Regions from separate parts of the Desulfovibrio simplex genome, predicted to be linked through region 2. Evidence: predicted binding sites of a transcription regulator. Region 2 holds the regulator's gene; the other holds the start of a gene.
What was found. Region 2 encodes sigma-54, which starts transcription at its own class of promoters, with help from an activator protein. Its sites were predicted from a motif close to CTGGCACGGNNNNTGCTT; they were not measured.
Positions count from the first base shown of each region.

Region 1: a site for sigma-54 is predicted at 1,135-1,152, ahead of flgB (flagellar basal body rod protein FlgB). Genes of this name have one in related genera too.

Region 1 covers NZ_AP042377.1:1,792,997-1,798,273, reverse strand. Annotated here, with positions in the region: gene ACZ5DH_RS07310 (hypothetical protein) at 1-162, shown strand, start outside; gene ACZ5DH_RS07305 (3'-5' exonuclease) at 164-694, shown strand; gene flgB (flagellar basal body rod protein FlgB) at 1,192-1,605, shown strand; gene flgC (flagellar basal body rod protein FlgC) at 1,710-2,147, shown strand; gene fliE (flagellar hook-basal body complex protein FliE) at 2,206-2,652, shown strand; gene fliF (flagellar basal-body MS-ring/collar protein FliF) at 3,121-4,770, shown strand; gene ACZ5DH_RS07280 (flagellar M-ring protein FliF) at 4,751-4,972, shown strand; gene fliG (flagellar motor switch protein FliG) at 5,166-5,277, shown strand, end outside.
Region 2 covers NZ_AP042377.1:1,321,332-1,326,608, forward strand. Annotated here, with positions in the region: gene ACZ5DH_RS05480 (phosphoribosylformylglycinamidine synthase subunit PurQ) at 1-723, opposite strand, end outside; gene ACZ5DH_RS05485 (CTP synthase) at 985-2,628, shown strand; gene rpoN (RNA polymerase factor sigma-54) at 2,877-4,301, shown strand; gene hpf (ribosome hibernation-promoting factor, HPF/YfiA family) at 4,448-4,987, shown strand; gene rapZ (RNase adapter RapZ) at 5,046-5,277, shown strand, end outside.

The DNA of each region.
Region 1 (5,277 bases), 470 kb from region 2:
ATGGTCACGGACGCTGAAGACAAGGGCGACTTTGTGCCCGATGGACTGATGGACGAGGACGCCCGCTGCTTCAACCTTGAAGACGACGACGCCCACATGCGTGACTACATCATGGCCCGTCTGGCCGAAGCCGCTCGCAACGCCGAAAAAAACGTGGAATAATATGCTCGCTGTACATGCCGCGCCCTGCGTGGCCATAGATTTTGAAACCTCCGGGTACGCGGCCCACAGCGCCTGTGCTGTGGGCCTTGCCCGTATAGAGGATGGGCACGTTGTGGACCGGCTTTACAGCCTGATACGCCCGCCGTCTTCACGGGTCATGTTTACGGAAATCCACGGGCTCACCTGGTCCATGCTCAAAGACGCGCCCACCTTCGCCGAAGTCTGGCCTCAAATGGAAACATTCATGGACGGGGCCGACGCCTTGCTGGCGCACAACGCCTCTTTTGACAGGCGCGTGTTGCAGGCCTGCTGCCGCGAGGCCGGGGCCGAGGTCCCCAGACACCATTTTTTATGTACGCTCAAGGGCGCACGGCGCAGCCTGCCCCTGCCCTCCAAAAAGCTCAACCATGTCTGCGAGCACTTCGGCATACCCCTTGACCACCACAACGCCGGGTCGGATGCCGCAGCCTGCGCCGAGGTCTATCTGCATTTGCGGGCCTTGGGCGTCACTGACGGCCAGATGCGTCTGTAGGCGGTGTCCGCAGCCATGCCTTTTTCTGTCATGCCAGTGAAGCAGGGGCTTTTATGGAAAAGGCACGCCTGCTTGTCGACTGACCGTAATAAAAAGAGGAGTCCGGCGCGGCAATAGCCGGCGCGCTTTCCGAGCGCTGTCTGTGCTGGGCTTACAGGCCGCGTACGGCGCAATATCTATCCGGCGCGATGGTTTCACGGCCCTGATCGGACTTGCCTCAAGTTTTTTGTTTCAAGGTTATTGGTTTCGTTGGACCCAGGCCCATTGGATCCAATGCATTGACCCATATTCATTTGTCCCAAACCTGTCTGTCCCGGGTACACCGGTGACTGAAAACCTCTGGCCCGGACATCGCCATTTTGTTGACGAGGTCCGGGCCAGAGGTTTTTTTGTTGTGTGTATTTTCACATAACAATATGTTTTTATTTGTGTAAATAAAAATGGAACAGGTTTTGCTTGCCCCTTGTCAGCAATCCATAAGGACTGCGGGAGGCATCATGAAAAGTTTGTTCAGCAGTCAGGTCGGCCTGGTCGGCACGGTCATGAATATGCAGCTTCAAAGGCAGAATGTCATTGCCGGCAACCTGGCCAACATTGACACCCCCAACTACAAGCCGCGTGAATTGAGCTTTGAAAAAGAGCTTCAGACCGCCCTCGGGCAGAATATGGAAGGGCAGATGAGCCGCACCAGCGAGGAGCACATTCCCTCGACCTTTGATCCTGCGTCCTTCAGGCCCGAGTGGTCGGAGGCGTTCAAGCCCAGACTTATTCACGGTGAAGACCGCGTGAACCTTGATAAGGAAATGGCCAAGCACTCTAAGAACCAGTTGCAGTTTACGGCGCTGGCCCAAATTCTGACAAAAACGTTTGAAGGCATACATACCGTCATACAGGACGGCAAACAGGCGTAAGAAGCGCCGCCCGGTCAAAGGGCAGCGCTTCCCCGGCTCGTCGTGCAGGAAATGCGGGGCAGGCCGGACGGCCTTGAGGGATTTTTGAGCATCAGGAGGACGTCATGGATTTCATGACAGCATTTGACATAAGCGCATCGGGCCTCGCGGCCGACCGTACGCGCATCAATACAATTTCAATGAACCTGGCCAATGCCAAGACCACGCGCACGCCCTTGGGCGGTCCTTACCGCAGGCGTTCCGTCGTGCAGCAGACGGCCGATGTGGACGATCCTTTTTCCGTGCACATGCAGTCGGCCCTCGACCGCTCGGTCAAGGGGGTGCGCGTCATGGCCGTGACAATGGACAACCGCCCCTTCAAGCGCGTGTATGAGCCGGGCAACCCCGATGCCAACGCCGAGGGCTACGTGATGTATCCCGACATCAACGTGGTGGAGGAAATGGCAAACCTCATGACGGCCCAGCGCAATTTTGAAGCCAACGTCACCACCGTGGACGCCGTCAAGGGCATGTACGTCAAAGCTCTTGAGATCGGCAAATAGCACAGTGCATTCGTCTGCAAAGACATATGGAACCAGCGAGTAGCGTCAGGAGAACATCATGAGCATTCAGGCAACGGGTATGCGCGCCTATAGCGAAGCCGTACAACATTTCAGCAAGGTTTCAGGCAGCTTGCAGCAAGGGTCGGCGGTCAGCGGTCAAACGCTTTTTTCCCGCACTCTGGATCAGAGCCTTGCCCGCAGCCAGGTGGATACCGGCGAAAACTTCGGCGCCCAGATAGACAAGATGCAGTTCCCCGGCAAGGCCTCAACGCCGGTGATGCCCGAAAACGGCTTTACGGGAACGCTCAAAGACTCGCTCAACAAGGTCAATCAGCTGCAGAGCGTGAAGGATAATGCCATCGATGACTTCGCTTCCGGGCGCACGCAAAATGTACAGGAACTCATGATCACCATGCAGAAATCGAGTCTTGCCATGAAGCTGACCACCGCTGTGCGCGGCAAGGTTCTGGAAGCGTATAAAGAAATTTCAAAGATGCAGTTCTAGGGAAACGCTGATTTATTCCGTTTGGCTGTGTTGCTTCACTTTTTTTGAAACAGTCGAGGACGGAAGAGTCCACTCCTGCTTCAAAAAAAGATCGCGCCTTGCCAAACGAAATAACTGCGCGTTTCCAGGAGGCTCTTTAATCAGTGCTTCCCTAGATAATGTCTGCCGCAGGGATTACCTTTTACGGCCTGACTGCCTGACAGTTCATATCTGGCCTGCACAACTCTCTGGCCTGCAAAATTCTCTCACCTGCACAACTCGCGCTCCTGAACGACCTTTCCTCATATGGCCCTGCCGCTGGGGAAAGGTTTTTTTTGCGTCACAAATTTGAGCGCCTTGCGGCAGGTCATGCTGCCTGTTGGCATCCTGTCAAAACCGTATGCTATATGGTGGCATAGCTCTTGCTATGGCTAGTGAAGCCCGGCCCTGGCGTCGGAAAACCAGCGCTCAAGCGCACAGGAGCGGAACATGCCTGCATTCATTCAACAATTCGTCAACTCCCTTACGGCGATATGGGCCAAGATGAGCCCACTGCAACGCATTGCTTCCGTTGGCGGGGCTGTCGGGCTGCTGGCTGCGGTCATTGGTCTGTCCATCTGGCTGAGCCGCCCCGAATACCGGGTTCTTTATTCCAACCTTGGCCCGGAAGACGCCAGCGTGGTCATCAAGGCCCTGCAGGGCGACAAGGTGGCCTACCGCATCACCGACAACGGCGCCACCATCATGGTGCCGCAGGAAGTGGTTTACGACCAGCGTATCAAGATCGCTGGCGAAGGCGGCCTGGTGGGGCAGGGCATAGGGTTTGAGATTTTTGACAAGGTCAAGGTCGGCCAGACCGACTTTGTGCAGAAGATCAACTACTCACGTGCGCTCCAGGGTGAGCTGGCCCGCACCATCAGCCAGTTCCCCAGTGTTGAAAGCGCCCGCGTGCACCTGGTCATCCCGCGCCGCAGCCTTTTTGTCGAAGAACGCCAGTCTCCTTCGGCCTCGGTGGTTCTCAAGCTTACCCGGGCCAACATCAAGATCGACCAGAAAGAAATCAACGCCATTCTCAATATGATGCTCATGTCCGTTGAAGGTCTGGACAGAGCCCATGTTTCCATCACCGACACCAGCGGCAAGGTCCTTTACCAGCCGGAAGAAGACAGCCTTGCGGGCATCACCACCACCCAGATGGAATACCGCCAGACCGTGCAGCGCAACCTTGAACGGCGCATTGAAGAAATGCTGCAGCCCCTTTTCGGCTCTGGCCGTGTCATCGCCAAGGTCAATGCCGATATGGATTTCAGCCAGAAAACCATACGCCGCGAACTTTTTGATCCTGAAAAAACAGCGGTTCGCAGCGAATACCGTCAGGAAGAAAGCCAGCAGGGCCGCGCCAATCTTGAAGCGGGCGCGCCGGATGTAAATTTTCGTGGTGACGGCATCACCGGGTCGGTTTCAGACCAGAGTGGCACACGTGAATCGCGTACCACCAACTATGAAATCAACAAGGAAGAACAGCAGATTGTTTCAAATGTGGGTGAATTGCGCCGTTTGACGGTTGCAGTCCTCATTGATGGCACGTATGTAAAGACCGATGGCATCTGGACCTTTATGCCGCGCAAGAGCGAAGAGCTTGAGCGGGTGCGCCAGCTGGTGCACAACGCTGTGGGGCTGGACACGGCCCGCGGCGATGCTTTGGAGGTCAGCTCCGCGCCCTTTACCGACTCGGAGCCGCCCAAGGACCCCAACTTCGCCGACATGCTGGCCGACTACGCCGAGCGCCTGGGCAAGCCCCTGCTCAACGCGCTGCTGGCGTTCCTGTTCCTGATGCTCATCGTGCGTCCCGTGGTGCTGGCGCTTATCCGCCCCAAGGTCGAAGCGGGTGAAATGGTCGAAGGCCTGGAAGGTCTGCCTGCCGCCGAAGAGCAGCTTGCTCTTTATGAGGCTCTGGAAGAAGCCGCCAGAGCTGAGGACGAATCGTCGCTGGACAATGCCGATGATGAGGACGATCTGATGTTCAAGGACATTGAAGCACTGAAAGCGCACATCTTCAGCCTGTCGGACAACCATATGGAACAGGTGGTGACCCTGGTGCGCGGCTGGATGAAGAGAGATGAAACAGTTAAAGCCTAGTCCGTCACAAACAGGCCTGCTGACAGGGAAAGAAAACGGCCTCGCGTCGTCTTCTCTCACCCAGCTCAAGACCTTGCGCCGGGCGCAGAAAGAGACAAACCAGCGGGTTGAAGAATTGAAGCTGCGGCTGTTCCGCATTACGGAGCAGCATATGGATCAGGCCGTGCGGCTTATCAGGCGCTGGCTTTCTGACAAGGATTAAAGGAAACGCTGATTTATTCCGTTTGGCGGCGTTGCTTCACTTTTCTTGAAACAGTTGAGGACGGAAGAGTCCACTCCTGCTTCAAAAAAAGATCGCGCCTTGCCAAACGAAATAACTGCGCGTTTCCAAGGGGCTCTTTAATCAGTGTTTTCTAAAATCCCTCTGCCCCTGGGCCGAGGTGAAGGAGTTGAGGATGGAGCTGACCGGCAAACAGCGCATAGCCGTGCTGCTGCTCGCCATGGGCGACAAGTTCACGGCCGACGTGTTCAAGCGCATGGACAGGCAGGAAATAGCCGAAATCTCCA
Region 2 (5,277 bases):
GGTCACGTGATGGAAGGCCTCGGGGTGCGGCATAAGTCCGAGCACCCGGCCTGTGGGGTCGGTAAGCCCGGCGATGGCCAATGCCGCGCCGTTGGGATTGAGAGGATATTCCTGCGTGGGCTGTTTTGTTTCGGGATCGGCATACTGAAGGGCAATGAGATTTTCCGATTCAAGGCGGCGCAGGCACTCTTCATCCCGCGGCACAAGTTTGCCTTCTCCGTGACGCACAGGCATGCACAGCATGGGCATATCCTTGGTGAAGACACAGGGGCTTTTGGGGTTGGGCAGCAAGTGCACCCACCGGTCTTCGTAGCGGGCCGAGTCATTGTGCCCCAGCGAAACCTGGCGTTCAAAGCGCATGCCCCCAAGGGCCGGCAGCACGCCAAGCTTGACCAGCAACTGAAAGCCGTTGCAAATGCCCAGAATGAGCTTGCCCTGGTCCAGAAAGTCGCGCAAACTTTGCAGCAGAGGAACGCCTTGCGCGTCCTTGAGGTAACGCCAGCGCATTGCAGCGGCCTGGGCTGCCCCCAGGTCGTCGCCATCAAGGAATCCGCCGGGAAAAACCAGGAAATGATACTCCGCCAATCGAACCTTGGCTGCCACAATGTCTGAAAAGTGAACCACATCGGCTCTGTCTGCCCCGGCCAGGCGGGCTGCATGGGCCGTTTCAAGATGAGAATTTGTTCCGTAGCCGGTGATGACCAGTGTATTGACCATGCCCATGCGGGTAAAGCCTCCTTGGCTTGCTAGCAAATCTTCACGCGCCGCGCCTGTGCTGATCCGGCGCTGGCGCGCGGCCTGTGGGCCAAAAACAGCCCGCGCCTCATGAGCCGCAGGCAGAGCCAGGCTGTACCGATGCGGGTTGAAGAGGGAATAACACACTACGTACCTTGTTTTCGATAGTCAATGCTAGTCAAAAAATTCATTTTAGGCTAAGGATACAGGGTTGTGCTGAAAAGTGATCAAGATATCAAGGTGGAAGGCATGAAAACGAAATTTATCTTTGTGACGGGCGGAGTTCTGTCATCTCTGGGCAAGGGCCTTGCTGCGGCCTCTCTGGGCGCGCTGCTGCAAACCCGAGGCCTTACGGTAACCATACAGAAGCTGGATCCCTATATTAACGTTGACCCTGGCACCATGAACCCCTTCCAGCACGGCGAGGTTTTCGTCACCGACGACGGTGCTGAAACCGACCTGGACCTGGGGCATTACGAACGCTATCTCAATGTGCCCATGTCGCGGAAAAACAACACCACTTCAGGGGCCATCTACAATCAGGTCATCGCCAAAGAGCGTCACGGCGACTATCTGGGCGCCACGGTACAGGTTATTCCCCACATCACCGACGAGATCAAAGGCGTGGTATTGTCTCTGGCTGAAGGGGATAATGCCCCGGATGTGGCCATCATTGAAATCGGCGGCACCGTCGGCGACATTGAAGGGCTGCCCTTCCTTGAAGCCATACGCCAGCTGCGCTCTGATCTTGGCCGTGACAACTGCCTCAACATTCATCTTACCCTTGTGCCCTATCTGCGCACCGCTGGCGAGCACAAGACCAAGCCCACCCAGCACAGCGTCAAAGAACTTCTTTCCATCGGCATTCAGCCCGACATCATCCTTTGCCGCTGTGAGCAGAGCATCCCCGAAGAACTGCGCCGCAAGATCGCCCTCTTCTGTAATGTCGATCAGGACGCCGTGTTCTCCTCGGTGGATGTGAACAATATTTATGAAGTGCCGCTGAAGTTTTATGAAGAAGGCTTTGACCAGAAAGTGGCGATCATGCTGCGCCTGCCAGCGCGCAATGCCCATCTTGAAGCCTGGGAAAAGCTCGTCAGCGACTGCGCCGATCCCAAGGGCACGGTTACCATTGCCATTGTGGGCAAGTACGTGGACCTGAAAGAGGCGTATAAAAGCCTGCATGAAGCTCTGATCCACGGCGGCGTGGCCAACCGCGTTCAGGTGAATCTGCGCTACGTTAATTCCGAAAACATTGACGACAGCAATGTGGCGGAACAGTTGAAAGGCTGCGACGGCATTCTGGTTCCCGGCGGCTTTGGATACCGTGGCGTTGAAGGCAAGATCGTGGCCATCCGGTATGCGCGTGAAAAAAAAGTGCCCTTCTTTGGCATCTGCCTGGGCATGCAATGCGCTGTCATCGAATTTGCCCGTCATGTGGCGGAAATGGCCGACGCAAACTCCGAAGAATTCGACCACCGCTCCAAGCACAAGGTCATTTACCTCATGACCGAATGGTACGATTTCCGCACCAAGAACGTTGAAAAACGCGACGCTGGCAGCGACAAGGGCGGCACCATGCGCCTTGGATCCTACCCGTGCAAGGTTCTGCCCAATTCTCGCGCGTTTGAGGCGTACAAGAAAGAGCTGGTTGAAGAGCGCCACCGCCACCGCTATGAATTCAATAACGAATTCAGGGATGCTCTGGCGGAAAAAGGCATGGTTTTCAGCGGCACTTCACCGGACGGAAACCTTGTGGAGATAGTGGAACTGCCCGACCACCCCTGGTTTTTGGGCTGTCAGTTCCACCCCGAATTCAAATCCAGGCCCATGGCCGCGCATCCGCTGTTCCGTGAATTTATCACGGCAGCCAAAAAGCACGCCAAGGTGTAAGGCTTGCATGATCGCATCATAATTTGATGACAGGAAGAAGGGAGGGCGACCTCCCTTTTTCCGTTTCAGGACCAGCTGCGGTTCTTGAAGCCAACACCTTGAAAACAATGATGCAAAGCTTGGGCCAGCTCACGGATTGGTTTGTTTTTTGGTCGCGCAACCTCTGGCTATTGCATAATTTTTGCCACTATGGCACACTACTTGTAAATAAAATATTTTCTGCTGACCTTTCAAGACGGAACAGGCTCATGGCACTGGAACTTCGACAGCAATTAAAACTGACTCAGCAGCTCGTGATGACCCCGCAATTACAGCAGGCCATCAAGCTGCTCCAGCTCTCACGCATGGAGCTTCTCGAGACTGTGCAGCAGGAAATGCTGGACAATCCTTTTCTTGAAGAATCCCAGGGCGATGACACTTCGCCAGATTCAGGCGATGACAGGCGGGAAAAAGCCGCCGAAGAGGTGTACGATCAAGACCTGGCCAAGGATGCCGACTGGGAAGATTACCTGGGAGAGTTCGCAAGCACTCCCCGCCTTGTGCAGCCACGCGAGTTTGAGGTTGCTGAAGATATTTCGCCCCTTGAAGCGCGCTACTCGGCCAAGCCCACCCTCGAAGGCCACCTGCTGTGGCAGTTGCGTCTTTCCTCCCTCACAGAGACACAAAAAGACATAGGCGAAGTCATCATCGGCAACCTTTCTTCTGCCGGGTATCTGCACGCCAGCCTGGAAGAAATCGCACAGATGACGGAGTCTGATACGGCTGAAGTTCAGACGGTGCTTGAAAAGGTGCAACTGTTTGATCCTGTGGGCGTGGCCGCCCGTGATGCCCGTGAATGCCTGCTCGTACAGATAAAAAGCCTGAAGTATGACCGCGACCCCATACTGCTTGAACTCGTGCGCTCGCACCTGGAGGACCTTGAAGCCAAGCGCTACAAGCCCCTGCTGCGCAAATTCAAGCTGGATATGGAGGAACTGAAAGAATATCTGGACATCATCCAGAGCCTTGATCCCCTGCCTGGAGCCAGTTTTGGCGGTGGCGAACCAACCTATGTGAGCCCTGATGTTTTTGTGTACAAAATGGGCGATGAGTTCGTCATTCTGCTCAACGAGGATGGCTTGCCGCAGTTGCAGCTTTCCAATCTGAGCCAGATGGACATGAAGGGATCCTCAGATAAGGAAAAAGAATACTGTACAGAAAAAATGCGCTCGGCCAGCTGGCTCATCAAGAGCCTCTATCAGCGCCAGCGCACCCTGTACAAAGTGATGGAAAGCATCGTCCGGCACCAGCAGCCCTTTTTCGAGGATGGCGTGACGCGTCTGGCACCGCTTATTCTCAAGGATATCGCTGATGACATCAGCATGCATGAATCCACGGTAAGCCGCATAACAACAAACAAGTACGTGGCGACGCCGCACGGCATTTTTGAACTGAAATTTTTCTTCAACAGCGGTCTGGAGCTTGATGACGGCAGCCAGGTCGGCTCTGAGAGCGTTAAAGCCCTCATCAAGAAGTTCATTGCTGACGAAGACACCAGGTCTCCCCTGAGCGATGAACGCATTGGCGAAATGCTGAAAGAGCACCTTAAGGTCAACATCGCACGTCGCACTGTGGCCAAGTACCGCACTGCCCTTGATATTCCGTCGTCTTCAAGACGCAAGGAACATTTCTGACCTTGGCCTTGGCGCGGCACAAGCGCCGCTGCCCGCCTGAGGCAAAAAATTTTTAAAACAAGATGGTTCATCAAATTTCCACCGTCGTTCAAAAGACGGGTTCCACAGTTCTCCATGCCGGGAACTGACATCATAAGGAGGATTATATGAACATCTCTTTTGCCTTCAAAAACTTTGAAGCCTCCGACCATCTTAAAAAGTATGCCCGACGCCGCATGGAAAAGCTGGGGCGTTTTTTTGGCAAGTCTTCCGGTCTTGAGGTAAGCGTTGTGCTTACTGTGGACAAGTTTCGTCATCGCTGCGAAGTGACGGTTGTTGGCGAAGGTTTGCATATAAACGCAACGGAACAGACTTCAGATATGTATGCCGCCATCGACCTTGTGACAGACAAGGTCGAGGCACAGATCAAACGCCAGGTTTCGCGGGTCAAGACGCAACGCCGTAAGGCTCGCTCTGCCGATGTTGACGTCTTTACCTATAACCTTGACGCAGAGGCTGAAGTGGCGCAACCGGTTGAAGGCACTGACCGCCTTGCCACCAAGCCGCTGCACCTTGATGAGGCGCTTATGCAGCTTGACTCCATCGGCAGTGAGTTCCTGGTGTTTTTCAACGCCGAAAATGGCCGCATCAACGTGGTGTACCGCACCCGCACGAGCAGCTACGCGCTGATTGACCCCGTCTTATAATTACGCCTGTTCCCGGCCGTCTGATGCCAGGCGGCCGGGAAGCATAGCAGGGGGAATAATGACTGCCACCACAAAGCAGCCACAGAAAACATTGGCTGCGAACACCGCAGCCCAACTGCCGGTGGCCGTGTGCATTGTCACCGGCCTTTCCGGTGCGGGTAAAAGTACGGCCCTGAAAGTTTTTGAAGATATGGGGCACTTTGTGGTGGACGGGTTGCCAGCAAGCCTGGCCCCCGAAATGGTAAGCATGATGTCCCGCCCTTCCATGAGCCATTTCAAGGGAATCGCCC